2 regions of the Paraglaciecola sp. QJM3NY_14 genome follow, and region 2 is predicted to be linked to the other one. Evidence: predicted binding sites of a transcription regulator. Region 2 holds the regulator's gene; the other holds the start of a gene.
What was found. The regulator FliA, encoded in region 2, starts transcription of late flagellar genes. The targets are predictions, from matches to a motif close to CTAAAGNTNNNNNNNNNNNNGCCGATA.
Positions count from the first base shown of each region.

Region 1: pomA (flagellar motor protein PomA) is a predicted target of FliA. The motif match lies at 7,370-7,396, and genes of this name have one in related genera.

Region 1 is NZ_CM149664.1:1,491,251-1,506,851, forward strand. It holds gene ribBA (bifunctional 3,4-dihydroxy-2-butanone-4-phosphate synthase/GTP cyclohydrolase II) at 1-784, shown strand, start outside; gene ribH (6,7-dimethyl-8-ribityllumazine synthase) at 1,031-1,507, shown strand; gene nusB (transcription antitermination factor NusB) at 1,508-1,930, shown strand; gene thiL (thiamine-phosphate kinase) at 2,002-3,012, shown strand; gene AC0VYA_RS06335 (phosphatidylglycerophosphatase A family protein) at 3,012-3,500, shown strand; gene AC0VYA_RS06340 (YaiI/YqxD family protein) at 3,603-4,046, shown strand; gene dxs (1-deoxy-D-xylulose-5-phosphate synthase) at 4,131-5,996, opposite strand; gene ispA ((2E,6E)-farnesyl diphosphate synthase) at 6,042-6,932, opposite strand; gene xseB (exodeoxyribonuclease VII small subunit) at 6,932-7,183, opposite strand; gene pomA (flagellar motor protein PomA) at 7,521-8,285, shown strand; gene AC0VYA_RS06365 (flagellar motor protein MotB) at 8,289-9,206, shown strand; gene AC0VYA_RS06370 (DUF3833 domain-containing protein) at 9,327-9,884, opposite strand; gene AC0VYA_RS06375 (chalcone isomerase family protein) at 9,893-10,417, opposite strand; gene AC0VYA_RS06380 (class I SAM-dependent methyltransferase) at 10,421-11,674, opposite strand; gene AC0VYA_RS06385 (DUF1365 domain-containing protein) at 11,676-12,404, opposite strand; gene AC0VYA_RS06390 (NAD(P)/FAD-dependent oxidoreductase) at 12,404-13,675, opposite strand; gene AC0VYA_RS06395 (SDR family NAD(P)-dependent oxidoreductase) at 13,692-14,408, opposite strand; gene AC0VYA_RS06400 (nuclear transport factor 2 family protein) at 14,405-14,827, opposite strand; gene AC0VYA_RS06405 (LON peptidase substrate-binding domain-containing protein) at 14,990-15,556, shown strand.
Region 2 is NZ_CM149664.1:3,582,328-3,597,928, forward strand. It holds gene metH (methionine synthase) at 1-1,261, opposite strand, end outside; gene AC0VYA_RS15305 (homocysteine S-methyltransferase family protein) at 1,350-2,402, opposite strand; gene metA (homoserine O-succinyltransferase MetA) at 2,441-3,367, opposite strand; gene AC0VYA_RS15315 (DUF2802 domain-containing protein) at 3,681-4,085, opposite strand; gene AC0VYA_RS15320 (chemotaxis protein CheW) at 4,122-4,616, opposite strand; gene AC0VYA_RS15325 (chemotaxis protein CheW) at 4,640-5,503, opposite strand; gene AC0VYA_RS15330 (ParA family protein) at 5,500-6,279, opposite strand; gene AC0VYA_RS15335 (protein-glutamate methylesterase/protein-glutamine glutaminase) at 6,348-7,487, opposite strand; gene AC0VYA_RS15340 (chemotaxis protein CheA) at 7,512-9,776, opposite strand; gene AC0VYA_RS15345 (protein phosphatase CheZ) at 9,789-10,532, opposite strand; gene cheY (chemotaxis response regulator CheY) at 10,564-10,947, opposite strand; gene AC0VYA_RS15355 (RNA polymerase sigma factor FliA) at 10,995-11,723, opposite strand; gene AC0VYA_RS15360 (MinD/ParA family protein) at 11,720-12,586, opposite strand; gene flhF (flagellar biosynthesis protein FlhF) at 12,583-13,914, opposite strand; gene flhA (flagellar biosynthesis protein FlhA) at 13,949-15,601, opposite strand, start outside.

The sequences.
Region 1 (15,601 bases), 2.1 Mb from region 2:
GCGCACTATTTTAGCGGCGGTTGCTACGGATGCCACGGCCAACGATATTGTGCAACCCGGGCATATATTCCCTCTTATTGCCAAAGAAGGTGGGGTGTTAAATCGCGCTGGGCATACCGAAGCGGGTGTTGATTTACCGCGTTTAGCTGGCTTGGAGCCTGCCTCAGTTATCGTTGAAATACTCAACGAAGACGGCACCATGGCCCGTGGCCCTGAGTTACAAGAATTTGCTAAAAAGCATGACCTGAAAATTGGCACAATCGCTGATTTGATTGAGTATCGTAACCTAAATGAAACCACCATCGAGCAAGTGGCAAAATGCAAATTGCCGACTGAGTACGGTGAGTTCGATTTGGTTACTTTTAAAGACTCGATTGATAACCAAGTACATTTCGCGTTGAGTAAAGGCGAAATTAGTCCTGATGAGCCAACGTTGGTGCGTGTGCATTTGCACAATACCTTGAGTGATTTGCTGGGTTCAGAGCGAGCAATTGAGCGCAGCATGAATTTACCCCAAGCACTAAAACGCATCGCTGCTGAAGGTGGTGTTTTAGTGTTACTGGGTAAAGATGAAGATTTGCTGACGCAAGTAAAACAGTTTGAAGCCGAAGATAATGGTGAAAAGCCTGTTGGCGCAGCATGGAGCGGCACGTCTCGCACTGTGGGTGTCGGTAGTCAAATACTTGCCAGCTTAGGCGTGAAAAAAATGCGCTTGCTAAGTCGACCTAAAAAATATCATGCCCTATCTGGTTACGGCTTAGAAGTGGTTGAATATGTAGATTAGCTAAATATAGTTAATTACAAACGCTAAAAAAACGCCTGCTTGTCAGGCGTTTTTTAGTTTTTACACATTACACATTGGTTGATTGCTATCCGCTTAAACGCCTCCTCGACGTTTGATTTCCCCTTGAGCAGCAAAATACTTTGCCATCGGTAATGACTATTTTATAAACAGCGCATTAAGCTGTTTGGGATCATATGGTGCTGTGCTATCATACGCGCCATTTTTTACAGATAAGGCTTATTAGGCATGAATATCATTGAAGGTAATATTCGCGCAACAGGCAAAAAATTTGCGTTGGTTGTGTCACGTTTCAACAGTTTCGTTGTTGAGAGTTTGGTTGAAGGCGCATTAGATACACTTGAGCGTCACGGTGAAGTAAACAGCCAAGATATCACTTTGGTTCGCGTACCTGGTGCATACGAGTTGCCTATCGCGGCTAAAAAACTAGCGGAAAAAGGAACCTTTGATGGGATCATCGCTTTAGGCGCTGTTATCCGTGGCGGTACACCACACTTCGAATTTGTTGCTGGTGAATGCAACAAAGGTTTAGCTCAGGTGTCACTTGAATTCGGTATTCCGGTTTCTTTTGGCGTTATCACCACTGACAGTATCGAGCAGGCAATTGAGCGCTCTGGTACTAAAGCAGGTAACAAAGGCGCTGAAGCAGCATTAGGTGCACTTGAAATGGTTAACGTTATGGCCAATATCGAAGGGGCAGAGTAGGTGAAACCAGCAGCCCGTCGTAAAGCTAGAGAATTAGCGGTTCAAGCCGTTTACTCTTGGCAGATGTCAAAAAATCCACTTGACCAGATAGAACTGAGTATCGTCACGAGCAATAACATGCAAGACGTCGATACCGAGTACTTTCTAGAGTTGTTGCGCGCCGTTGTGCGTAGAACGGCCGAGCTGGATGCGAAAATCAAACCTTATTTGGGGCGTTTACCGGAAGAGCTTGATCCCGTTGAAAACGCTATTTTACGACTGGCTACTTACGAACTTGTTGAGCGTATTGATGTCCCTTATAAAGTGGTCATTAATGAGGCCATTGAGCTTGCTAAGTCGTTTGGTGCTGAAGAGAGCCACAAGTTTGTGAATGGGGTGCTTGATAAAGCCATAAAAACCCTTCGTAAACACGAGTTGTCATAAAAGATCGTTATATTTTAGGGAGTTACACAGGCCATGTATTCCCTTTAATCTTAGAGTTTTAAAATAAAAATGTGAAAGAATTTTCTTTGATCGATACCTATTTTCGCGATGTAAGCTTTCAGCGCAAGGATGTACTGTTAGGCATAGGCGATGATTGCGCTATTACCCAAATTCCTGCCGGTCAAGCCCTTGCCACCACGACTGATACCTTAGTGAGTGGTGTGCATTTTTTGCCTGACGCCGACCCTAAAGCCATTGCCCAAAAAGCTATTGCGGTAAATTTGAGTGATTTGGCAGCCATGGGCGCTGAGCCAGCTTGGTTGAGTCTATCTTTGTCTTTACCTAACGTTGATGAGCAGTGGCTTAAGGCGTTCTCTGAAGGCTTTAGAGAACTCACTGAGTACTACTCCGTTCAGCTTATTGGCGGCGATACGGTGCAAGGTCCACTGGCGATCACCATTACCGCGCAAGGGTTTGTTGCCGCTGATCAAGCTTTGAAGCGCTCTGGTGCCAAACCCGGTGATTTCGTTTATGTGACGGGCTCATTAGGGGATGCTGGCTTAGGGCTAGATATTCTGCTTAATCGTGCTGAGGTTAAAAGTACCGAGCACAGTGAGTACTTGCTGAAACGTTTACATTACCCAACACCAAGAGTATTTGCAGGCACCAGTTTACGCCGTGTGGCGAGTGCCTGTATCGACATCTCTGATGGTTTATTAGCGGACATTAAGCATATATTAAAGGCATCCCAATGTGGGGCGTGCTTGCAACTCGATAAACTGCCGTTATCCAAAGCGATGCTCGAGTCCGCAGATCGAGATGCCGCATTTCATTACGCTTTGAGTTCTGGTGATGACTACGAGCTTCTGTTTACTGTGAGTGAAGAGCAAAAAAACAATGTAGAGCGTGTGTTAGCTTGCAGTAATGTGCCAGCAACCTGCATCGGCCAAATTAACGGTGCGGTTGGCAAGATTGATTTGAAATTCAATGATGAAAGTTATGCATACAGCCAAACGGGGTTTGAGCATTTCAATTCAGCTGAATTAACGAAAGAACAATCTAACCACGCGAAGCGAGCATAATGGATAGACATATTCGTAAGCGCGTTTCACTAGCCAACCCCATTCACTTTCTAGCCTTGGGGTTTGGCAGCGGTTTGGCGCCAAAAGCGCCTGGCACATTCGGTACGGTTGCGGCTGTTCCATTGGTGTGTTTGCTTGCTTATAGCACTACGCTAACAGGCTATTTGCTGGTGACTTTGATAGCCTCAGTCATCGGTATTTGGTTATGTGGTAAAACAGCCAAAGACATGATGGTGCATGATGATTCATCCATAGTATGGGATGAAATTGCAGGCTTGCTTATCACTATGATTGCGGTACCGCTAAGTTGGCAAACATTGTTGCTCGGTTTTGTTCTGTTTCGTATTTTTGATATTTTGAAGCCTTGGCCGATCAGTTATTTAGATGCGCGGGTACATGGCGGGTTCGGCATTATGATTGACGATATTTTAGCAGGTTTTTTCGCCCTCATTCTGATGCACATCACGCTGTATTTTGGCTGGCTGTAGCCGCTTCTAAACGATACAGTTATGCGCGCTAACGCTTCATACTCTTTATTTTTTATTCTGTTTTGTTGATTCTTTGTTGTTTGTTAATCGAAAAGGTACTCCATGAAAATCTGGGTTGATGCGGACGCATGTCCCGTTCTTGTGAAACAAATCTTGTTCAAAGCGGCGCAGCGCACTCAGGTTGAAATGACCTTGGTGGCAAACCAACACATTCCTGTACCGCCTGATAAAAACATTACCAGTATTCAGGTACAAAGTGGCTTTGACGTGGCTGATGATTATATTGTTGAGCAATGCGTAGCGAACGACTTGGTGATCACCGCCGACATACCGCTTGCCGCCGAGGTCATTGCTAAGGGCGCTCATGCGCTCAACCCACGTGGTGAGCTTTACACCAAAGAAAGTATCGGTAGCATATTGAACATTCGTGACTTCATGGACACCATGCGTAGCAGCGGCGTTCAAACAGGTGGTCCTGGCGCTTATGGCAACAAAGAGAAACAAGCGTTTGCTAATAATCTAGATAGGTTACTGGCTCAGCGATAGGTTTGTGGGTGGCTAATACCAAGGCCGCTTTTAGCTTTACTGAGTAGCAATAAAGCGGCTTAATAGATTGGGAATAGAGGGCTTTTACTGGGCCAAGAAAGTGTGTGCTTTAGCGATTATACCCGCGTCATCCATTCCAATTTCAGCATACATCTCAGTTTGGGTGCCCTGCATTATAAACTCATCAGGCAAACCGATTTGCAGTAAGCGACTGGTGTGCACTGTGCTCAGTAGGTATTCAGCCACCGCGCCGCCAGCACCACCTGTGGTAGCGCCATCTTCAAGGGTAATAAGCAGTTCATGATCTTTGGCTACATTGGCCACCGCTTCAGTATCCAAGGGCTTGACGAAGCGCATATCAAGCACAGTGGCATTGAGTACTTCAGCGGCTTTTTCTGCATAAGGCAGTAATACGCCAAAATTCAATATAGCGACTTTTTCGCCTTGGCGTATGGTTCTGCTTTTACCGATTTCCAATGCTTGCATGGTGTTATCGGGCTTAACACCTGTGCCTGAACCTCTTGGGTATCTGACTGCAGCCGGTTTGTTCAGCTTGTGTCCTGTGTATAGCATTTGGCGACATTCATTTTCATCCGCAGGTACCATGATAACCATGTTCGGAATACAGCGTAAAAATGGGATATCGAATGCGCCTTGGTGCGTTGGCCCGTCAGCACCGACTAAACCTGCGCGGTCAATAGCGAACAACACGGGTAAGTTTTGCAAAGCCACATCGTGGATCAGCTGATCGTAGGCGCGCTGCAAAAACGTTGAGTAAATAGCCACTACGGCATTTTGGCCTTCTTTGGCAAGGCCCGCAGCGAATGTCACTGCGTGTTGCTCGGCAATGGCGACGTCAAAATATTGTGCTGGGAATTTTTGTGAAAACTCGACCATACCTGAGCCTTCGCGCATGGCAGGGGTAACAGCCATTAAATTAGGATCTTGTTGTGCCATGTCACACAACCAACGGCCAAAAATGTTTGAAAACGTTGGATCGCTCGGCGCAGCCTTAGGCAAACCATCAGCAGATGGGTTGAATTTAGGCACGGCATGAAATTTAATCGGGTCTTTCTCGGCTAGCTCATAGCCTTTACCTTTTTTGGTGACCACGTGAAGAATTTGCGCCCCTTTGATGTTGCGCATGTTTTTCAATGTGTCGACCACACCGTTTACATCGTGACCATCAATCGGCCCAATGTAATTAAACCCTAATTCTTCGAAGATGGTGCCTGGTACTACCATGCCTTTGATATGTTCTTCGGCTCGGCTGGCGAACTCTTTGATAGGCGGAACGCTGCTGAGGAGTTTCTTGCCGCCGTCACGAATAGAGTTAAAGAAGTTACCTGTAAGTAAACGGGCTAGGTGACTGTTTAATGCCCCCACATTCTCTGAAATTGACATCTCGTTATCATTTAAAATAACCAGCATGTCTTTATCGATGTCACCGCCATGATTTAGCGCTTCAAATGCCATACCTGCGGTCATTGCGCCATCACCGATAACGGCAACGACCTTTCTACCCAATGCTTCTTTTTCTGCAGCAACGGCCATACCTACTGCAGCGCTGATGGAGGTAGATGAGTGACCTACGGCAAAGGTATCGTACTCACTTTCGTTCGGCCAAGGGAAAGGGTGCAAACCGTTCTTTTGGCGAATGGTAGGCATACGATCACGACGGCCTGTCAAAATCTTATGGGGATAAGCTTGATGGCCCACATCCCAGATAAGGCGGTCGAACGGGGTGTTATAAACATAATGCAGGGCGACGGTTAATTCGACTGTGCCCAACCCAGAGGCAAAATGACCACTACTTTGGCTTACGCTGGTTAACAAATATTGACGTAATTCTTTGGCGACTTGCTTTAGTTTATCTTGAGGAAGCTCTCGCAATTGCTCGGGCGTGTCCGCTAAAGCCAGAAGCGGGTAGTGGGCTAAATCCAGGGTCATGAGGTACGTTTCTACTATTATTATTGGATGATGTATCGTTCGTAATCAATGATTACGATGAATGACGAAATCGGTAAATGATTTCAACACCTGTGTATTGTAAGGTAAAGCGTCCAAAGCTTGAAGCGCTTCTTGATGAAGTTGAGCGAGATAGCCCTGAGCACCTTCTAAACCAAGCAGTGCAGGATAGGTACTTTTATTCTGCTCTTGGTCTGAACCTTGGGGTTTACCTAAGGTTTGTGAATCACCGACCACATCCAAAATATCGTCCTGCACCTGAAACGCCAAACCAATGGTGGACGCATATTGCTGCAATAGCGATTTGCTTTCATCGCTAACTGACGGGCACAACACGGATGCCATTTTTACCGCTGCAGTGATAAGCGCCCCGGTTTTTTTGCTATGCAGCAACTCCAGTTGTGTTTGAGTGATCAGCTTATTGGTGGACGCTAAATCAATTCCTTGTCCGCCACACATGCCGTCGTAACCAGATGCTTGACCTAAAATACGCACCAATTCGATACGTTGTGCATTGGCAAAATCTGATAATGGGTAATTGACGATGATCTCAAAGGCCAAAGTTTGCAGGGCATCGCCGGCTAAAATAGCGTTGGCTTCATCAAACTGAATGTGACACGTGGGGTGCCCGCGGCGTAAATCGTCGTCGTCCATCGCAGGCAAATCATCGTGTACCAAGGAATAAGCATGGATGCATTCTAATGCGAGGGCGGGTGCATCAAGATCAGACTGTTCAATCCCTAAAGCTTCGCCGACAGCATACACTAAAAAAGGTCGCATGCGTTTTCCGCCCATTAGCAAGGCGTACTGCATGGCATTTTTTAACGTTGGGGCATGGTCACCAAGGTTGCCAATCTGCGCTTGTAGTAAGGCGTCAACGTGTTGATGCACACGCTTCTGTTGAGTCTCAAATGTCATTAGTCTTGGGTATTGTTGGGGGCGAAGTCAGCCAGTGGAGCTTGCTCGTCTTGACCCATTAAGATCTGAACTTTCTGTTCGGCTTGTTTAAGTTTGTTTTGACTATGGCGGGCTAATTGAATGCCTCGCTCAAAGCGCCCTAAAGCGTCTTCTAAACTTAGCTCACCTTCTTCCATTTGATTGACTATGCTATCGAGCTCTTGCATTGATTCTTCAAAGCTTAAGTTTTCGGTTTTTTTGCGACTGGTCATAGGTTTTGCTTCTTTTATATCTTGCTCTTTTGCGAGTTGAGCGCACCTTACCTGAGGGGTAAATAGTGGTCAAACCTTTTTCATGGCGCATAGGGCCAACGTACAAAAGATTGTTCCGAGATAGAATCATTATCTTACGACGAATGCGTTAATTTGGATTTCTTTAGGCAGGTTTATAGCTAAGTACTATAGATTATTTTAACTTTGTCGATAAAATGATTAACCAAGTCAACAACCTAAATGCACCTCCTGCGAATTTTCGCTTTTTAAAGCAGGCGTTTTTAGAGCTGGGCCATTTGATATTTCGCGTAACACACTTTTTTGATGGGAGTACAATGTGGATTTAGCAACCCTTATAGGCATGATTGGCGCAATCGGCTTCGTGATCATGGCCATGGTGCTGGGCGGTGATTTGGGGATGTTCTTTAACGTTCCATCCATTTTGATTGTGGTCTGCGGTAGTCTTTTTGTCGTTTTATCTCAATTCACCCTTGGGCAATTCTTTGGTGCGGGTAAAGTGGCCGGTAAAGCCTTTATGTTCAAAATCGAATCGCCTGAGTCTCAGATTGAAAAAATCGTTGAAATGGCGGATGCCGCGCGTAAAGGCGGATTTTTAGCGCTAGAAGAAGCACAAATAGAAAACGAATTTATGCAAAAAGGCGTTGATATGCTGGTTGACGGTCACGACGTCGACGTTGTGCGCGCGACTATGGCCAAAGACATATCTATGACCACAGAGCGGCATGAATTCGGTGCTACTATCTTTAAAGGGATGGGGGATGTTGCTCCCGCCATGGGGATGATTGGTACGCTGATTGGTTTGGTTGCCATGCTGTCAAACATGGATGATCCTAAGTCCATTGGACCAGCAATGGCGGTTGCGCTATTAACAACGCTTTATGGCGCGGTGTTAGCGAACGTTGTGTGTTTGCCTATTGCTGAGAAGCTAGGTAACAGAGCAGTGGAAGAGAAACTAAACCAGAGCTTAATCCTCGATGGCATAATTGGCATAGCCGACGGCCAGAACCCTCGTGTTATTGAAGGTATTTTGAAAAATTATCTTGCAGCCAGTAAGCGCGGTAGCGCGACAGAAGACGCATAACTGATGGAAGACGAATGCCCTAAATGCCCCCCCGCCGGATTACCCGCGTGGATGGGGACATTCGCGGATTTGATGTCACTGTTGATGTGCTTCTTCGTGTTATTGCTGTCGTTTTCAGAAATGGATGTACTGAAGTTCAAACAGATCGCGGGCTCGATGAAGTTTGCGTTTGGCGTTCAAAATAAAATTGAAGTCAAAGATATTCCCAAAGGCACCAGTGTTATCGCCATGGAATTCAGACCGGGTCGACCCGATCCTACCCCTATTGAAACCATTCAGCAGCAAACCATAGAAATGACTCAGCAAATGTTGGAGTTTCAAGCGGGTAATGAAGATTCCGCTGGTGGGCGTCAAAAACAACGCGGTGAACAAAAAGGCGGGGCTGCCCAGCAAACGGCGAGTGAACAATCCAGTGCCAAAACCACAGCGAGTCAAGAAGAAGCCAATAAGCAAATGAAGAAGGTGGCGCAGCAGCTTGAGAAGGAAATTCTTGATGGTGCCATCGAGATGGAGTCACTTGGGCAACAACTGATCATCCGTATTCGAGAGAACGGCTCTTTCTCAGCGGGCTCAGCTTTCTTGCAGCCGCAGTTTAAGCCTATCCTGCGCAAAATTGGAACCTTGTTGGCTGATATGCCTGGGGATATTGAGATATCCGGTCATAGTGACAGTTTGGTTATTTCTAACGAGCTGTATCGTTCTAACTGGGATTTATCAGCTCAGCGCGCAGTTGCGGTAGCTGAGGAGCTACGTAAAGCCCCAGGGTTTGATGAGGGGCGCATGGCGGTCATTGGTAAAGCGGACACCGCCCCATTGTTAGGTGAAGACGATGCTCAAGCAAGAAGCCGCAATCGCCGCGTGGAAATTGCGATTAAACAGGGTAAGGCGAAAGAATCAGAGCCTATCTCGGTCGTAGAATAAGCGGTATTGACCTAAGCGGAGGCAGTAGAGTAGGGCTAGCTTAGTCTATAAATTCAAATCTAAAAAGCGGCACTTCAAATTTGCGCCGCTTTTTTGTTTATTCTAATTCTCGGTATTAATTTACATTTGTGATTCACAAGAGGGAATACGTGCGCTCTTGTCAAAGAAGATAGAGAATTCTGCCACGGTCACGCCAAACTTTTTCATATACGAACGATTCATCACGCGCTGGTCGTCGAGAGCGTACATCCAATCATCAATGGCAAAATCATACTCGGTGCCATCAATGGGCACGGTCAAAGTGTACTGCCAATTAAACGCGCTACCTTGGGATGAGCCAGACGCCTGACCCACAACGTCACCGGCAGTGCCCGTCACTGTTTGGTCTTGCGCGACATTTACCTTCCAAATACGGGTCTGGCGGGTACCGTCGTTAAAGAAAAATGACTCGTGAAGTTGCCCTTTGTTACCTTGCCAAGTGGCGACGATGTCAACGCAGAATCTGCGAGTTAGCTTTCCTGAATAGTCTTGCACAATTCCCCAAGCTGTTATTTCACCATCAAAATAGTTTTTGAGTGAAAATGTGGGCCTAGTGTCACGATAATCATCGATAGAGGCACTGCAGCCTGCAAGCAGAGCTACTACGGCGGTTAATGCCAATGTTTTTAATATCGTCATATACGTTCCTATTGTGACTGGCCTATTAATTTATTACGCAGTTTCGGGTAACTGGCTTTTTTATCTAGCCAGATGCGCAAAAAATTGACGCCAAAGGTGCGATCATCAATACGCCCAATTTCTTCTTGGTTAAAATAGAAGACGCCACCATCAGTGTGGTTTAAGACAAACAACAGCTCATCGTTTTCCTGAATATCAGGCCATATTGCCGTAAGTTGTGTAAGCCATGGCTGGTAGATTGCTTCGCCTAACCCTAGCTTGTTCCATTCATCGGCAGTGGCTTCTACCAGTTCATCTGCCTCAATATCCCGCAAATACTGAATATTTAGGGCGAGAGGACTCTGACTTTCTTGCGTCAGGTCATCACTGGTAAACGTGCCGTCATCACTGTAGAGCGTTGATTGGTATATATCCCAAAATACGACCGACAACTTAGCGCTGCCTACAGGTTTGAGTGCATCGATGGGCGACGCACTTAAGCTCAAAGGCAACAGCAACGCGCTTATAAGTGTATATGTGAGCAACTTTTTCATCGTTTATCGACTAAGTTGTGCATTGTAAGCGGGCTTGCTCAGCACTAGCTGCACCGTACTAATGGTGCGCTCAAGAAAACCGCCTTCGCAATAACTAAAGTAATAGCGCCACATGTTGCCAAAGCGTTCGTCGTAGCCGTCTTTTGCTAGCGCTTCGATATTATCGTTAAACGCTTGATGCCAATGTTGTAAGGTTCTCGCGTAGTCCAGACCGATGTCATGCAGATCGCGGATCATCATATCGGTATGTTTTTTCAGATGTTGATTGATTAAAAGCTGTGAGGGTAAAAAACCGCCGGGGAAAATATGCTTTTGAATAAAATCAACACTCTTAGCGTAACTGTTCAAGCGTTGGTCACTGATGGTGATCGCTTGCAACAGCATAATGCCGTCTTTTTTGAGCAAGTTTGAGCACTGCTGAAAGAAAGTGGGTAAGTACTCTTTGCCTACTGCTTCAATCATTTCAATGGAGACCAGTTTGTCGTATTGGCCTTCAAGCAAGCGATAGTCTTTTTTCAGCAATGTAATATGCTGCTCTAGATTTTCCCGAGCCACCCATTGTTCGGCAAACTGATATTGCTCCTCTGAAATAGTGGTCGTGGTCACTTTGCAACCGTAGTGTTTGGCTGCATACACAGCTAGACCACCCCAGCCGGTACCAATTTCAAGAAGGTGATCGTCTTCGGTCAGCTGTAACTTTTCACAAATTGTTTTTAGTTTATGTTGTTGCGCCTGATGTAAGTCAGCATCTTGATGAGGATAGATTGCCGAGGAGTACATCATGGTTTGATCTAAGAAGCGTGTATAAAGCTTGTTGCCTAGATCGTAATGGTCAGCGATGTTTTTCTTCGCCTGGCTGGTGGAATTGCGCCTTGCAAGGTGGCTTAACTTTCTAAGGGGAAGGGCAAGCCATTCCATTTTACCTTCCCAGCGGTCAAGCATAGGCAGGTTTCGGGCAAATATGCGAATAACGTTGGTCAAATTGGGAGTCGTCCACATACCATCCGTGTAGGTTTCCCCTGAAGCAACGCTGCCACCAAAAAGCAAATGGCGATAAGCGCGTAAATCGATAAAGTTTATCTCAGCGTGCAAGTCAGAACCCTTTTCACCGAATACATCGACGAGCACACCATTTTCTTTTATCACCATTTCGCCTTCCGGCAGGCTAGCAAATATTTTCAACATGATTTGGCGGCTAATTTTGTCTTGCCAAGAGAGAGAATCCACCGCTTGGAGTGTCTGTTCGCTGTTAACCATATTACTTCTTACCTTGTGTTGCGTGAGCGTAAAACGGCACACGTTTTATAAATAGTTTTAGTGCCTGCCAATAAATACCAACGACGGTTCTTATGGCCATATGGGGTATTGATACTAATACGCGGAAGAGGGATTTTGAGTTCAATTCAATCCGCGTTAAATTTAACCCCGTGTCTAAATGAGTAATATCTTTCACGCATTTCAAGGTCAAGTTAAGTTTTTGATTTGGTTGCATAACCGACCATCGATATTGCATGTCCAATGGGTTAAAAGGGGAAACGTGAAACGCTTTTTGTGAATTTCTCTGGTCGTGTAAATCCACCAAATAATGATGCCGCTCATTCCAAGGGGTATTGCTGACTTCAGCTAACATATGGCTATATGTGCCGTCAGGTTGACGTAAGTAGTAAAAATTAACTGGGCTGAAATACAATCCAAACGTGCGCACTTGACCAAGAAAATAGACGTCGCCTTGCAGCGGTTTTTCGGCTAATTCAGACATGCGTTCCAGCACACTGTCTTGTAATGTGGTGTTGTTGTCGCCTAAGTAATCTTCTCGTTTAAAACGTTGCGGCGCCCAGCGAGAGGCGGAAAAAAAACGCACGTCCTTTTCGACTTTTTCTATCTCATCGAGCTTTAACCACATAAGAAAAATATCGTAATTAAAGGCATGCTTTTTGGGATAATGCCGGGCATGAAACACCCGGCCCTTGTAAATAGCGCTTTGCATTACAGACTTTCACCAAAGTGCTGGCATACGTCTAACGCACTCAGCACGCCATCTTCATGAAAGCCGTTGTACCAGTAGGCGCCACAGAAGTGTAGGCCGTCAACACCTGTTATTTCTTTGCGTCTGGATTGAGCAGCTATTGCTGCATTATCGAATTGGGGGTGAGCGTATTGGTACACGCCTAGTATTTTGTCATCTGCGATTGAGTCTCGGTCGTTCAACGTCACACAAAATGTTGTATCAGTACGCAAACATTGCAGTATATTCATATTGTAGGTCAGCACGGCGGGGGATTGATGAGCGTGTTTTTCATCGGCAATGGCGTAATTCCAACTGGCCCATGCCAGTTTACGTTTGGGCAAAACGCTTTCATCAGTATGCAATATGACCTCATTGGGAATGTACTTTATGGCGCCTAAAATGCTCTTCACCGAAGCATGCTGCACAATACTGGTATTGTCTAATAGGCGAAGCGCCTGATCACTGTGGCAAGCAAAAATAACATCATCAAAGTATTCACTGCCTTTAGAGCTGGTCAGCTCATAGCCTTGTGCTGTTTTGGTCACAGAGGTGACGGGAGTATTCAATATTATTTTATTTGTGAAGCCTCTGGTCAGGGGACCAATATACTCCCTTGAACCGCCGATTAACGTGCGCCATTGAGGGCGATCCGTCACATTCAATAGGCCATGATTACTGAAAAATCGTAGAAAAAACTTGAATGGAAATGCTTTTATATCTTCGACACTAGTGGACCAAATCGCAGCGCACATGGGCAGTATGTAATTATAAATAAACGCGTCGCTAAAATGCTGTTCCGTCAAAAAACCAAACAAGCTCTGGTCAGCGGAGATGCCATCCAAATCTTGTGCTTTACATAATTTATTAAAGCGCAAAATATCGCGTACTATACGCCAAAAAAAGGGGCGGAAAATGTTACGTCGTTGGGCAAACAAGCTGTTGATGGTATTGCCGTTATACTCAAGATTCTGCGCTGGATTTTTGACACTGAAACTCATCTCGGTGGGTTGGCTTTTCACGTTGAGTGAATCCATCAACTTGATGAAATTCGGATAGGTCCAATCGTTATATACAATAAAGCCGGTATCGATAGCATATTCTCGGCCATTAACGGTGACATCCTTAGTGGCCGTGTGTCCGCCAATATAATCGTTGGCTTCAAACACGGTGATATCGTGATTATTATTTAATAAGTAGCCGCAGGTCAAACCTGAAATACCGCTGCCGATAATGGCAATTCGTTTAGACATCTTGGTTCGTTTCCTTTTAATTATTTTTCATTTTTTTGCTTAAGGCGACTTTCAGTGAGCTTGGTAAGCGGGAAAGAAAACGCAGTAATAAACCGAACATTGTGGGGAAATAGACACTGGCAGATTGACGCTCTATGCCTTTTAGCAAGCTTTTTGCTGCTTCATGTACGGAAATCTTCATCGGCATATCAAAGTCATTCTTGTCTGTTAACGGGGTTTCTACAAAGCCGGGGGAGATACTTTGCACGACAACGCCTTTGTCCGCTAAATCCACTTCCATGGTTTTAGTCAAATAATGCAGTGCCGCTTTACTGGCACCATATGCCTGACTTTGTGTAAACGGCAGGAATCTGGCCATGCTGTCTACTAATACAAGTTGTGAGCCAGTGCTTAATTTTGGAAGCAGGGCGTCAATACAGTGGACAACGCCAAAAAAATTGGCTTCGAATACACGTTTAAACATATCTGGGTCGAATGAATCTAAATCGACGTATTCACATACCCCCGCATTTAACACATAAATGTCGGCGCTGATCGCCTCTAATTTGAGCTTCGTTTGCTGCCTGTCAGTGACATCAAATTGTAATGTGGTCACAGCTCGAACGCCCTCAAATGTTTTTAGTTTATCGGCATTTCTGCCACAGGCTATGACGTCATATCCACTTTGGGCGGCGTGCTTTACTAAAGCTTCGCCTATTCCTGACGTGGCGCCGGTAATCAGTATACGTTTCATGATGCGAGTCGCTTTTTGAGATATTTAATCACTGTGCCTAACAGCGGCACTTGTTCGTAGAGCATACTGCCCAAATCGTAATAATCTCGCTGGTAGCAAATTTTTTGTTCCTTCACTATCAGCTGGCTGATACCTTCAACGCTGATAAGCTTACCTGCCTTTAATTTAGGGTGTCTAAAATGCATTTTCCAGTTCACAAACACAGTTGAGTCAGCTTCTTTTATCTGTGAAATATCAAAGGTACACTCATTGACATCTGCTAATAATTGCTCGAAATAACGATGAACAGCAGCAAAACCCTTATGTTCGGTGACAGGGTCAACGAACACCACATCATCGCTGTATATGTTTTTAAGCTCACTGAGTGATTGGGTGTCTAGTGATTTATAAAAATTGACAAAAAGCGTTACTACTTCCATCTGTTATGCTCTTCAAAAGTATAAATATTGTTAGCGATATTATAGTAACGCGATAGACGCGTTTTAGATCACTCGTATAGCGCCGTGTTACAAGAGCGATCCTAATTTCAACTCAGACGTACTATTGCTATCAACCACAAAAAATCGTTGTTTACAGTGAATATGATAACTCTACCTTTATTTCCTTTATCAGCACACGTTCTACCCCAAGGACGTATGGATTTGCGCATTTTCGAACCACGTTATGTGCGTATGGTCAAAAATGCCTGCGCCACACAAACTGGTTTTGGAATATGCATGTTAAACGCAAAGGGTGACAAAGACCGAAATGAGCATATTCACCCTGTAGGCACGCATGTAACTGTCGTTGACTTTGATATGCTTAGTGATGGTTTGTTAGGTATAACCGTTGAGGGTGACCGGTGTTTCAATATCGAAAAAGTGACCACTGAGGAAGACGGCTTGCATGTAGGGCAGTGCAGTTGGTCACCAATTTGGCAACCTGAGCCAGAAGCGAATGTTGCGCTAGTTAAGCAACGTTTGATGGATGTATTTAACAAGTATCCGGAAATCCAAGAGTTGTATCCTGAGCCTCTTTTTAATGATCCCATGTGGGTCATCTACCGTTGGCTAGAATTACTGCCAGTATCAGCAGAACAGAAACAACATTTTATTCAGCAAAGGGACTATGTCAAAACGATCGATTATTTGACACAATTAGTGAAATGATCTTTTTCGCATCACAGCCAGTATAAAGACTATTATTAAATACCG
Region 2 (15,601 bases):
GCAAAACCACCCCAACAATGTTTTTACCGATATCGTGAACGTCACCTTTTACCGTCGCCAACAAAATCTTACCGTTCGAGCTGCCAACTTCCTTGGTGGCTTCAATGTAAGGATTTAAATAAGCCACTGCTTTTTTCATGACTCGTGCAGATTTAACCACTTGAGGCAGAAACATTTTACCCTCACCGAATAAATCCCCTACTACATTCATGCCATCCATTAATGGCCCTTCAATTACGTGTAGCGGTTTTTCTGCTTGCTGACGCGCAAGCTCGGTATCTTCATCAATGTAATCAGTGATACCGCGCACAAGTGCATGCTCTAGGCGCTTATTCACTGGCAGGTCGCGCCATTCGAGGTTCTCTTTTACTTGCGCCTTACCATCGCCTTGATATTTGGGCGCAAGTTCTAAAAGCCGGTCAGTGGCATCAGGATGACGGTTGAGAATAACGTCTTCAACCGCGACTTTCAGCTCGGCTGGGATCTGGTCATACACTTCAAGCTGACCCGCGTTCACTATGCCCATATCCATTCCCGCTTTTATGGCATGAAATAGAAACACTGAGTGCATCGCTTCGCGTACTGGATTATTGCCGCGAAATGAAAACGACACATTTGATAACCCACCAGATATGTGGGCATGAGGTAAACCTTGTCTGATTCTGCGCGTGGCATTAATAAAGTCCACAGCATAATTGTTGTGCTCTTCAATCCCCGTGGCAACCGCAAAAATATTCGGGTCGAAAATGATATCTTCTGGAGGAAAGCCTATTTTTTCTGTTAATAACAGATAACTACGCTGACAAATTTCAAATTTTCTATCTTCGGTATCCGCTTGCCCTGCCTCATCGAATGCCATCACAACGGTGGCTGCACCATAACGTTTCAGTAATTTAGCTTGATGTAAGAAGTTTTCCTCGCCTTCTTTTAAACTAATGGAGTTAACAATCGCCTTACCTTGAACACACTTTAAACCTGCTTCGATTACTGACCATTTTGATGAATCAATCATAATCGGTACGCGAGAAATGTCAGGCTCTGAGGCAATCAAATTCAAAAAGCGCGTCATTGCTGCTTCTGAGTCCAACATGGCTTCATCCATATTGATATCAATGATTTGCGCGCCGTTCTCCACTTGTTGACGAGCAACATCTAGTGCTTTTTCAAAATCACCTTCTAGGATAAGGCGTTTAAACATGGCGGATCCGGTGACGTTAGTACGTTCGCCAACATTGATAAAAGATGCACTTGCTTGGGTCATAGGTTACTCAATTTACTTAATTTCATTCACTTGCCATTTCACTAAGCCAAAACTCGTCATGGCTCAATACCACTGCTTCAATCCGTATTTAGTGTACAAAGGGCTCAAGCCCAGAAAGACGTAGTTTAATTTCATGTTTTGGGATGACGCGCGGGGCAACGTCTTTAACCACGTTGGCGATAGCGGCGATGTGCTCTGGAGTAGAACCGCAACATCCTCCCACGATATTGACGAGGCCTGATTGCGCCCACTCGCGAATATGCTCAGCCATTTCATCACTTTCAAGGTCATACTCGCCAAATTCATTAGGTAGACCGGCGTTGGGGTGAGCGGATACCAAACATTCCGCCACAGTAGATACTTCATCAACATACTGACGCAACAAATCTGGCCCCAAAGCACAATTAAGACCAAACGAGAAAGGATTTGTATGACGCATTGAATAATAGAAAGCTTCTGCGGTTTGCCCAGATAAAGTTCGACCTGAGGCGTCAGTGATCGTGCCTGAAATCATTATTGGTAACGTTTTGCCTAATGACTCAAAAACGGTGTCTACGGCGAATAAAGCTGCTTTTGCATTTAACGTATCAAAGATGGTTTCCACCATAATCAAATCGGCGCCCCCCTCTATTAAGCCATTCGTCGCTTCTACATATGCTTCAACGAGCTCGTCAAATGTGACATTTCGCTCCCCTGGGTCGTTCACATTAGGTGATATTGATGCAGTGCGACTTGTTGGGCCTAACACTCCGGCCACAAAACGCGGTTTGTCAGGTGTCAGCGCTGTGAATTTATCAGCGGCTTTGCGGGCCAATTTAGCCGATTCTATATTTATCTCTTTGGCCAATGACTGCATGTTGTAATCAGACATGGATATTGTGGTGGCGTTAAAGGTGTTTGTCTCGATGATATCCGCACCTGCGGCTAGGTATGCACAATGAATATCAAAAATGGCGTCAGGCTGGGTAAGCGTTAATAAGTCATTATTGCCCTTAACATCACTATGCCAGTCGGCGAATCTTTCACCACGATAGTCATCTTCTTGAAAGTCATACGCTTGGATCATAGTGCCCATTGCGCCATCTAAAACGAGGATCCGTGATCGTGCGGCGTCTAGTAATGCTTGTTCTGAGGTTACCATTGACACATTTTTTCCTTTAAAACTGATAATAAATAGGTCTAATCTTTGTTCGACAATGATGCTAAATCATAAGGCGTATTCTGATACACGTAATAGTTTAACCAATTGGTAAACAGCAAACTACCGTGCGCTCGCCAAGTGACTAAAGGCCCTTGTGCCGGGTCATCATCAGGATAGTAATTTTCTGGCATGTTGGGGGTTAATCCCGCTTTTAGGTCACGCTTGTATTCTTGATCCAACGAATCAGGATCGTATTCAGGGTGTCCTGTGACGAAGACCAATCGTTTGTCGTCTGAGGCGACTATATAAGCCCCCGTCTTTTCTGAACTAGCTAACACACTAAGTCCTTCAACCGACTCGTAGTCTGCTACGCTTATTTCACCATAACGCGAATGAGGGGCATGAAATACGGGGTCAAAGCCGCGCATTAGTTCGTTATGTTCATCCTTCACTTGATGAGCAAATATCCCACTGAGTTTTTCGTCACGCAACCTACGGTTTTTACCGTGGAAGTGATATAAGGCAGCGTGTGCAGCCCAGCATGAAAACAAAGTGGATTGCACATGGCGCTGAGCCCATTCCAACACCACTTTCATTTTTTGCCAATATTTTACGTCGTCATAATCCAACAATGCCAAAGGCGCACCAGTGACAATCAATCCGTCGTATTGCTTATCCGCCACATCGTCAAAGTTTTGATAGAACGCCTTCATATGAGATTCAGGGGTGTTCTTTGGCGCTTGATTGTCGATGCGTATCAAGTCCACATTGATTTGTAACGGCGTATTGGATAAAAGACGCAAGAACTGCACTTCTGTTTCCATCTTGTTGGGCATTAAATTCAAGATACCGACTTCCAACGGACGAATGTCCTGCATAGCAGCACGATCGGTATCCATCACAAAAATATTCTCACTATTTAGAATGCTTTGTGCAGGTAATTCTGTCGGAATTCGAATAGGCATAGTGGCTCCAAGATGTGTTTAGATAGGTTAAATCTGGAGCAAAACGCCGTAAATGTCAACATCTTTACGTCTAGACGTCTAAACGTAAAAACTGCTTAAGTTCGAAGGAGCATAACCAAGTGCTCCTGTGTTTATCATTTCAACATTTTATGGAGAGACAATCTGTGTTGCGAGATAATTAAATCGATGCACTAGGTGATTAAGAAGAGAATAACCGTGGAAAAAAGCAAGTTAACGCCAAGCAAAAACCGCAAACTTTACCTTAGGGGTAATACGATATGAGCACCTGCAGCGTAACTTGCTCAGTGGAATTTTAGCGTTTGTGTAGATTGTAGATTAGTTCAGCTTCAGCTTTTGGCATATCACATTCGTGCATCAAATCATCAACTGAGTAACCACTGGCCACCAATTTAGCCGCTTGTTGGTACAGGCGACTTTGGGGATCCTGACTAGCGAGTTGCTCTTGTTGGCTAGCGGTTTGTCTTACCGTAGCAACCAGTGCTTTTATTTTGTCTCCCATGCCAATGCTGCCCACGCGCACTTCCTGCAACTCTTGTTGGTTAGCAAGCAATTGCTCTTGTAGTTCGCTCAACGATTCTTGTTGCCACTCATTCTGACGCTGCAATAAAGCAATACGTTTCGCCAAAACGGCGAAAGCACCGATAAATAATAAAATGGCGACCACAATAACCACGTAAATCAGATGGCTTATTTCCACAATTGCGTCCAAATCAGTTAATAACGAAACAGAGCATTAAATATTGGTTAACTCTTCCCACTCTTCATCACTTAAGAGTTTATTCAGATCGACTAAAATAAGTAACTCACCTTCTCGATTGCTCACACCTTGAATAAATTTGGCACTTTCTTCTGTACCTACATTAGGCGCGCTGTCTATTTCTGATGAGCGCAAATAAACAACCTCAGCAACACTGTCTACTAAAATGCCCACTACTTGTTCGTCAGACTCAATAATGACGATACGTGTGTTGTCCGTTAAATCTGTTGGCTCCAAGCCAAAGCGCGCACGAGTATCGATAACCGTTACCACATTACCTCGTAAGTTTATGATACCTAATACGTAATCTGGAGCGCCAGGAACAGGGGCAATCTCGGTGTGACGTAATACTTCTTGAACCTGCATAACATTGATGCCATAGGTTTCTTCCCCTAGCTTATATGTTACCCACTGCAAGACTTCATCGTTTCGATCAGATGGTACGTTATTTGATGTTTTGTCATCACTCATTTTTAATACTCCAGCAGCAATTGCTAGTTGTCTTTACTATTCATACCCTGCTGCAAAAGTGAAATTAATTGCTTCACGTTTACCAAGGCACACATCTTTTTCTTTACCATACCGCTAAGCCAAGTGCGCTTTCCGTCAAACTTGCGCCACTTAACATCTTCAGCTTGTAAGGTGATGGTGTCAATAATACGCTCACACGCCAAACCCCAACCGCTGCTATCTAGCATGATAAGATATTGATTTTTAGCTGAATCCGCCAGCTTTTCATTACATTTTTCAGGCATAACCCACATTGCAGTGTCGACAACTTTCATTTTTTCATCACGATGAAGCATCACCCCTTTAAACCAGTTCGGTTTACCAAAAATAGGCGTAACATCAGCTAACTGGTGGATCCCGCCAAGCTCAGTCAGTGGCAGTGCCAGAGACAACCCGGCCACTTCGAATATAAGTACTTGAAATACTTCATGATAAATACCTGTATCTTTAGCTACAGGGTTATCCGCGTTTTGGCTTTGCTTATTAACGGCACTGTCAGTATCTACCGTGTTGACCGTCACGCTCTCGTGTTGTTCGTGGCTGGGAAGTTCGGCGTCCTTTAGACTGTGTTCAAATACTTCATCGCTAGCAGGTTGCTCGTCGATACGTTTAGCCAGCACGTTATCGCTATCAATTTTTGCAGGCTCAAGCACAACTTCACTGGAGACTGAACTAGTCAGTTCTGTATGCAACACTGAGGCAGAGTCGAGCAACTGACTGACATGCTGCAACGACGCGTTTTGCTCAATCTCTTCGGTGAGTGGCCCATCTTGCTCGACATCTTCGATAAGTAAGGAAGACAAATATTCTTCCATAACGCTTTTTTTGCCTGGCGGTTTAGCATTCATTTCGCAGCCCCTAACAAACGTAAATGACGCAACAAACTTGTGTACGCTACCACACCTCGTGCTTTAGGCGCGTGAATTGAAGGTAACGCGTGGTTTGAACTGGCGTCTCTAAACTTAGTATCGATAGGAATTAATCCCTGCCAAACGTTATCACCATGGGTTTCTCGTAATGTGTGATAGGCGCCTATTGCCGCTTTTACGCGTTTATCAAACATGGTCGGCACTATGGTATAGCGAAACTCCTTACGTAATGACTGCTGCATAATGTGCAACGAGCCAAGCATTCGCTCTAACCCCTTGAGCGCTAAAAATTCGGTTTGAACTGGAATAATCACTCGGGTAGACGCAGCCAACGCATTGACCATGAGTACACCTAACACAGGCGGGCAATCAATTAACGCGTACTCGAACTCATCTTCGATCAACCCGAGCGCTTTTTTAAGGGTTAACCCCATGCCACTTTGATTCCCTAGCTTGCGATCTAATGTGGCTAGCGCCATGCTAGCAGGCAAGATGAACAGCGAGTCAAGTTTAGTTGGGCATAAGCAATCTAAAACAGCGTCTTTGTCTAAAGGCCCTTCGTGAATAAAGATATCGTATAAACTGCGTGATAATTCGTCAGAATCAATACCAAAATAGTAACTTAAGGACGCATGGGGATCGGTATCGATTAGGACGACCTTTGCTCCACGCTGCGCAAGCAAACCACCTAGGGTGACTGTTGTCGTAGTTTTACCGACGCCCCCTTTTTGGTTTGCTACTGTCCATACTTTCACGATAAATACCTTTCAGTCGCCTGCTGTTTTTTTAACTCTCTATCGAAAGTGTCAAAATACGTCAGTTTCTACGCCATCTCTTTTAAAATATGGCTTTCAAACGCATCTATAGAAAACTCTTTTTCAGCGATACCTGCATTCATTACAGCTTGTGGCATGCCATATACTACTGAGCTTAGCTCATCCTGCACCCAAATTTTTGCACCTTTACTTTTTAGCTTACTGGCGCCAAGTTTTCCGTCAGAGCCCATCCCTGTGAGTATGACCCCTAACACATCGCCTTGATATACATGCGCAATTGACGCAAACGTAATATCAACGCAGGGCTTATACAGTATATCGGCACTGTCTGGTGCATCATAAATTCGAAAAGAAACACGTTGACTATCGCCCTGAACGGTCATTTGACGACCTCCAGGCGCTAAATACGCGACGCCTGCTTTAACTTCTTCACCGTTCATCGCTTCTTTTACAGTCAATTGCGACAACTGATTCAGTCGCTCTGCAAATGCCTTAGTAAAGGAGCCCGGCATGTGTTGCACAATAAAGATAGGATAAGGAAAATTCTTTGGGACAGCTGTGAGCACTTTTTGTAGAGCAACCGGCCCGCCTGTGGACGTGCCAATCGCTAAGCAGCGATACTTTTTACCCGACGGAATACCACTGGACGAAGAATGATAAAGTGGTGCTCCCAACGGAACACTACTGGTCGCTTGCACTGAGCGTTTAGCAGGATTTCGACTAACCGGCTTATTAAACAAAATCGCTTTAGGAGGGGCCACACGCACAGAAGCGGGGCGCAGTCCGTGTTGCTTTCTACACAAGCTTTTGACCCGAGATTGCAAAAGCGCAACGGCATCTTGACGATTTGCCGCGATATCTTCGAACTTCTTGGGTAAGAAGTCCATTGCGCCTGCGTCCAGTGCGTCCAAGGTGGCTTTAGCACCTTGAAGTGTCAATGAAGAAAACATAATGATGGGGACGGGTTTACGGGCCATTATTCTTTTGACGGCAGTGATCCCATCCATGATAGGCATCTCCACGTCCATAGTCACTACATCAGGATTAAGCGTAGCGACCATCTCAATTGCTTCTTGACCATTTCTGGCCTCACCTATGACTTGTAAACTGGGGTCTTGCTCTAGAATTTCTTTTACACGGCGCCTAAAAAAAATCGAATCATCAACAACTAATATCTTGTATGCCATGTGTATTTTGTAAAAACCTCGTGTTTAACGCGCTTGTCGAATGGCATCGGCTTTTTTCTTAGCATAATGCTTTAGTAGGCCTGGAACATCTAGGATCAATGCAATCCCACCATCACTGGTAATCGTTGCGCCAGCCATGCCAGGAGTACCTTGTAGCAATTCATCTAATGGCTTAATCACCACTTCTTCTTGACCGATGAGCGCATCAACCACAAAACCGAGTTGCTGGGTACCAATTTGCACGACAACAACGTGTCCTTTGGCGCGATCTAGCGGGATTGGCTTAGCATTTTTGCGTACTAACCACTCGCGTAAATAGAATAATGGGATCGCTTTGGAACGAACGATTTTTGTTAATTGGCCATCAACTGTATTAGTTTTACTCATATCCATGTTGATAATTTCATTTACCGAGCCTAATGGCAGTGCGAAGGTTTGATCGCCAACCACTATCATAAGAGTCGGTAATATTGCCAAAGTCAGTGGCACTTTAATTTCTAGCGTGGTGCCTTTGCCCAGCACAGAATCGATATTGACCGTACCATTTAGCTGGTTAATTTTGGTTTTCACCACGTCCATACCAACGCCACGGCCTGACACTTCGGATATTTCAGTTTTGGTCGAGAACCCCGGAGCGAAAATTAAATTAAATGCTTCTTCATCTGTCATTCGAGCCGCGGCATCAGCATCTAATACGCCTCGAGAAATAGCTATTTCTTTAAGCTTATCAGGGTCCATGCCTTTACCGTCATCGACTATGCTCAGCAAAATATGATCACCTTCTTGAGAAGCTGATAGCTTTACCGTACCTAAAGATGGCTTGCCCGCTGCGACCCGATCCGCTGGCATTTCTATACCATGATCCACTGAATTTCGTACTAGATGCACCAGAGGATCAGCAAGGGCCTCGACTAAATTTTTGTCTAAATCTGTTTCTTCACCCTCTAGTTCAAGGGTAATTTCTTTCTTCAAGGTGCGCGCTAAGTCACGCACTACTCGAGGAAAACGCCCAAACACTTTTTTGATGGGCTGCATGCGCGTTTTCATCACGGCGCCTTGCAAATCGCCGGTGACCACGTCTAAATTAGCAATCGCTTTTGACATACTTTCGTCGTTGACGGATAAACCTAAACTAAGCAACCTGTTACGCACTAATACCAACTCACCTACCATATTCATGATTTGGTCTAAGCGCTTAGTATCCACCCTAACCGTCGTTTCCGGCTGTGGTGCTGCGGGACGCTTTTCCTCACGCTTAGAAACAGCCGACTTGTCCGCCGCCCCAGGGCTTTTGGCAGGTATATTGGCTTGGCTAGAGGCAATGCTGGGCACACTCGACTTAGTGTCGTTACTTTTATCAGTGGCTTTTTCACTTGCGGATTGCGACGGCGTGTTATCAGATACTGCAGACTTTACTGGAGTGTTTGGCGCTTTACTTGTTTCTCCGTTAGCTTCTTTTTTGGTAACAGGCCCTTGCCCTTTACCATGGAGCTGATCGAGTAACGCTTCGAATTCATCATCACTGATATCTTCTGATTCAGAATTTGGGCTTGCTACGGGCGCGTTAGTCGATTCAGAGGGAGCGTCTTGAGAGCCGCCAAACTGCCCTTCTCCATGAAGCTGATCGAGTAACGCTTCAAACTCATCGTCACTAATATCGTCACCATCACTACTCATATCAGCGCCACTGGAAGACTCTGTGGATTGTGGCGGCTTATTTGATGGTGATTGCGATGCTCCTCCAACGGGATTACCTTCACCGTGAAGTTCATCAAGCAAGGCCTCAAACTCGGATTCGTCAAAGTCATCCGAATTTGTTTTAGGCTGAGATGCCGCTTCACTGGGCGCCTCGATTGCTGGCGTTTCGATAATTGGAGGCGCAGCAACTTGGTCTTGCGCCTCTGGCTTACTCAGGCGATGCAATGTATCTAATAACGATTGCTCTGCTGCTACCAAGGGTTTGTTCGATTTTACATCTTCAAACATGGCGACGACTTCGTCGGTTGCTTGAAGAATAATATCCATTAACTCCGGCGTTAATGAACGTTGGCCATTACGCATGACATCGAATACGTTTTCAGCGCCGTGACAAATATCGACTAATTCGGTTAACGAAAGAAAGCCCGCGCCACCTTTAACCGTATGGTAGCCTCTGAAAATCGCATTCAGTAAATCCGAATCTTGCGGATTATTTTCCAACTCAACCAGCTGTTCTTGAAGCTGCTCTAGTATTTCACCCGCTTCTACTAAAAAATCCTGAAGGATCTCCTCGTCAACATCAAACCCCATATTGTAACGCCTCTAAAATCCTAAACTTGACAGTAAATCATCAACATCATCTTGATTAGATGCGACGTCATCACGGTTAGCTGCATCGAGAATTGGGCCTTCCGCTTTAACACTATCGGCTTGTTTATCAGATATATGAGGAATTTCCGTTGACTCTGATCCACCGAACATCGTTAACATATGCACTAGGCTGTCTTCTACTTCTTTAACTAGTTCAATGACCCGGCGAATAATTTGCCCTGTGATGTCCTGATAGCCTTGAGCTAGTAGCATCTCGGTTAATAATGCGTTTAATTTTCCAGACTCGTCCTTCCCCTCTTCTAAAAACGTGTCGAGGCGTCTGCACAGGGCATTGAATTCGCCCAGCTCTAACTGACGATTAAAAAGCTTCTTCCACTCAGGAATGATTTCGTTCATTTCAGAATTGAGCTTTTCGGCAATGGGCATGCAATCATCGACTAAGTCCATCGTGCGATTCGCGGCTTGCTCAGTGGTTTCAATAACATACGTGAGCCGCGTTTTAGCGTCAGGGATCTCTTCATTCGCTAAATTAGCAATACGTTCATCGAGTTGAAAGTTATTCAAAGAATCATGAAGTTGGCGAGTTAATTTACCCACCTCTTCGAACAGTTCGACAGAATTGGTGTCATTGACACTATCGAGAAGCTGCTGAGCGCCTTGATTATTACCACTTTCAAGTAAAGCGACTAATTGCTTTGCATCTTCTAGCTTCATGGGGGCTGGATGTGAGGTCATAAGGCCTTCCTTATCGTTGAGAAAAGCCTGACTAACCTAAGCGTTCAAATATCTTGGCCAACTTCTCTTTAAGGGTCGCAGCAGTAAATGGTTTGATAACATACCCATTAACACCAGCCTGCGCCGCCGCTACAATTTGTTCTTTTTTGGCTTCTGCCGTTACCATTAACACTGGTGTGTGTTTAAGGTTTTCATCAGCACGGATCGCCCGCAATAAATCAATTCCTTGCATGCCTGGCATGTTCCAGTCAGTCACTACAAAATCAAAATCACCTTGTTGAAGCATAGGCAATGCGGTACTGCCATCATCCGCTTCTTGAATATTAGTAAAACCTAGATCTTTCAATAGGTTCTTGATAATGCGACGCATTGTCGAGAAATCATCAACAACCAAAATTTTCATATTCTTATCCAAAACTTTCTCCGCTCGAGGCAAAATCAAAACATTTATATGTTATTTGTTTATTCTTCAATACGCCAAGTCTGCATTTTACTTTTTAGTTTTAGCATAGCTTGGCTGTGTATTTGGCTAACACGTGATTCACTCACGTCTAGAACTTCACCTATTTCACGTAGATTCAATTCTTCGTCATAGTACAATGATAATACAATTGCTTCACGCTCAGGTAAGGTTGTAATGGCATGGGCTAAGGCTTTTTGAAAAGAGCCTTGGAGCAAATCTTCAAACGGAGTATCAGAGCCTTTAGTTTGCTCTGTTGTCACCACATCTTCCGATACCCCTAAATCTTCCATGCCAATAATTTTACCTGCATTCACTTCACCGAGCATTTGGTGATATTGCTCAATGCTCACTTCAAGTTTTTTGGCTATATCTACATCTCTGGCGTCACGGCCTGTCTCACGCTCAACTTTATTAATGGCATCCGTTATCGCACGGCCATTTTTATGCACAGAGCGTGGTGTCCAATCACCTTTTCGAATCTCGTCAAGCATAGAGCCGCGAATTCGAATCCCTGCAAAGGTCTCAAAACTCGCACCTTTGGTGCCATCGAAGTTACGAGACGCTTCAAGTAAACCAATCATACCGGCTTGAATGAGATCGTCGACCAATACGCTGGCGGGTAAGCGGGCAATAAGATGATGAGCAATGCGCTTTACCAATGGAGCATGACGCTCCACCAGTGCATTTCTGTCATCTAACTGCTGATACGCAGCGGCTTTACTGTTCACCGAATATCGCCCACGGCTTTTTTGGCCACCAACTGCTCTAGGAAGAACTCTAAATGCCCTCCTGGCTGAGAAGGCACTGGCCAACCTGCTGCCTGTTGAGCTAGCTTTTTAATAGCGATAGCCGCTGGCGAAGTTGGATATGCTTCAACAATCGCTTTTTGCTTACGAACCGACTTACGAATATTTTCATCAAACGGTACTGTGGCGACTAGTTCTAAGGCCACGTCTAAAAAGCGGTCGGTGACTTTTGTTAACTTATTGAACAACTCTTGTCCTTCTCGCATATTACGCACCATGTTGGCGACAATTTTAAAACGAAAAACACCGTGCTCTTTATTCAAAATTTTGATCAATGCATAGGCATCTGTGAGGGATGTGGGTTCATCACACACTACCACTAAGATATCTTGTGAGGCACGTGAGAAGCTTAAAACCATATCAGAAATACCCGCCGCAGTATCAACGATTAATACGTCAATCTGCGAGCGCAGCTCACTGAATGCTCTAATTAAGCCTGCATGTTCGGTTGGAGTGAGTTCAGTCATTGACTGACTGCCAGAGGTTGCTGGCGCAATTTTAATCCCGTGGGGACCTTCAACAAGGACTTCGTCTAGAGTGCATTCCCCTGACAATACATGTGAAAGGTTTTTCACGACACGTAAGCCAAGTAACACATCCACGTTGGCTAAGCCTAAATCTGCGTCTAATACCATGACTCTCTTACCCTGCTGGGCCATAGAGATCGCGGTATTTAACGTGACGTTGGTTTTACCCACGCCGCCCTTACCACCGGTAACGGCGATCACTTTAATTAATCGAGATTGATTCATTCTTCTTAAGCTACTCGCTTGGTCCTCAATCATACTGCCACTGCTGCGTTATTTAGTGAGTTACCACTAGTATGAATTAATACGTGCTTTTTATAAAGCTTAGCGGCGCTGGTTATTAAAAATTTTGCATCTGCCACTTTCAAGTCTTCCGGAACCTTTTGGCCATCGGTAATAAAGCTCACGGACAATTTGTGCTCGATGGCCGCACTAATTGCCTCTCCAAGACTGTAGCATTCATCTATTTTGGTGAAAATACAACCCTGTAAAGAAATCTGTTTGTAAGCAGCAATGGTTTGCTGCATAACTTGATATTGACTGTTGGCTTGCATGACCAAATAACTGCTGATATTCGCCGTTGTACTCTGCTTCAACGTTTCTAACTGCTTGATCAGTCTAACATCTCTTTGCCCAAACCCTGCAGTATCAATAAGTATAAGTCGCTTATTCCTAAACTGGAATAACAGATCTGATAACTCTTCAGCGTTCTGCGCTTTTTTCACCGAGCAACCAATAATTCTGGCATAGGTAGAAATTTGCTCGTAAGCAGCGATTCGATAGCTGTCAATGGTGATCAAGCCGACGTTTTGAGCACCGTATTTTTGCGCAGCTTGTGCGGCAAGTTTTGCCACAGTCGTTGTCTTCCCCGTCCCAGTAGGGCCCATTAAAACTGCGATGCCGCCTTTGGTCAGTAAATTACTTTCTTCAGTTTGTATGCGATTAGCCAGCAGTTTTAATAAAAACAACCAAGCTTGACGCTCATCAGTATCTGCCGGGGTATAAGAAACCACTTCATTGGCCAGTGCTTCACTGATACCCATCTTTTGTAACTTGTTGGTTAAATAGCCGTGTAAAGGATGGTTTCGTCCTTTGTCTTGTTGCAAAAGACCAGCCACTTGGAACTGAAGCACATTACGTAAAGAGGCTAGCTCTTGACGCATTTCATTTAATGCGTCTTGCTGATGCGGTACGTTGGGTACTTCTGGTTGCGCCTGCGTTTGGCGTTGCGGCTGACTTGTTACATTTTGAGGCCTTGCAGGCTGCGCAACAGGCTGACTCACTTGATGAGCTGACTCTTTTGCTTGAATTTGTTTTTCAAGCAATGCTCTAAGACTATCCGGTCCGCTGTCACCGATGATTTCACTGAGGGTAGGAGTGGATTCTGCTTTGGGCTTCGGTGCAGAAGCCAAACTGGACTCGGCGCGCTTAGGGCTTGCAGCTGGCTCTTTGTCATATGCAGCGACAATTTCCACGCCATTGCTTAGCTTTTTATTAGACATGATGACTGCGTCATCGCCCAACTCGTCTTTGACTTGTTTCAAAGCTTCGCGCATGTCTTTGCCATAAAAGCGTCTAATTTTCACAATTTACCCCTTGCTACTTGCATCTGGTGACGGACTATTGACCCACCGCACTGACTATTTTAATTTGTTTGTCATCTGGAATTTCTTGATATGACAACACATGCAAACCTTGTACTGCGTGTTTCAAGAACCTTGATAACACGGGGCGCAACATACCTGAAGTAAGTAACACGGCAGGTTCGCCCGCTAATTCTTGCTGTTGAGAAGCATCATTTAGTGACTTTTGTAAACGTTCAGCTAAACCAGGTTCTATTCCTGCGCCATCTCCTCCACCGGCTTGTAATGACTGGTGCAACATCTGTTCCAACTCTGGCGCCAAAGTTATGACTGGTAACTCAGCTTGTCCGCCGTTGATCTCTTGAATAATTAGGCGCTTAAGCGAGATACGCAGCGCCGACACTAATACATCAGGATCTTGACTCTTAGGTCCATACTCACACAAGGTTTGTACAATGGTGCGTAAATCACGGATAGGCACGCCTTCGTACAATAGCGTTTGCAGCACTTTAACCACGGTACTAAGTGACAAAATATCAGGCACTAAACCTTCGACTAATTTAGGGCTTTGCTTGGCAAGCATGTCCAGCAATTGCTGAACCTCTTCATGACCAAGTAGTTGATAGGCATTATTAGTCAGAAGTTGACTTAGGTGAGTCGCGACAACCGTGGCGCTATCCACAACGGTATAACCTAACGTTTGTGCATGCTCACGTTGGTTCGAGCGGATCCAAACGGCATCTAAGCCAAATGCAGGATCTTTTGTAACGGTTCCATCTAATTTGCCAAATACCTGACCTGGGTTAATCGCCAGTTCGTCGTCGTGGCTGATTTCGGCTTCGCCAACAGAGACCCCCAACATGGATATGGTGTAATTGTTAGGACTTAAATCTAAATTATCGCGAATATGAACTGGGGGAATAAGAAAGCCAAGCTCTTGAGACAATTTCTTACGAACCCCTTTAATACGTGTCAATAACTCGCCGCCTTGTGATTTATCTACCAGCGGGATCAAGCGGTAACCTACTTCTAAACCAATGGTGTCAACGTGTTGTACGTCATCCCAACCTAGTTCTTTAATTTCAGCAGGTTTTGGTGTGCCACGTTCTTTTTCAGGCGCCAATACTTCCGGCTGTGAGGCCAATTTCTTTTCGCTCCAGTGCTGGTAATAAGCATATCCGCCCACTAACGCACTAAACCCCAAGAAAGCCACATGCGGCATGCCCGGCACTATACCCATGACAAACAAAATACCACTGGTGATGTATAACGCTTGGCGATTACCTAATTGACGAGTGAGTTCTTGTCCCATTTCTTGGGAGTCGTTTTCACGAGTGACGATTATCGCTGTCGCTACAGACAACAATAACGAAGGAATTTGTGCAACTAGGCCATCACCTATGGTTAGCAATGTATAAATCTCGACGGCCTGCCCGAAGGCTAAGTCGTGTTGAAAAATGCCAATGAATAAACCGCCCACTATGTTGATCAACATAATGAATAACCCTGCAACCGCATCCCCTTTTACGAATTTAGACGCACCGTCCATTGAGCCATAGAAGTCGGCTTCACTGGTCACTTCAAACCGGCGTTTACGGGCTTCATCTTGGTCGATAAAACCTGCGTTTAAATCTGCATCAATGGCCATTTGCTTACCTGGCATTGCATCTAACGTAAAGCGTGCGCTCAC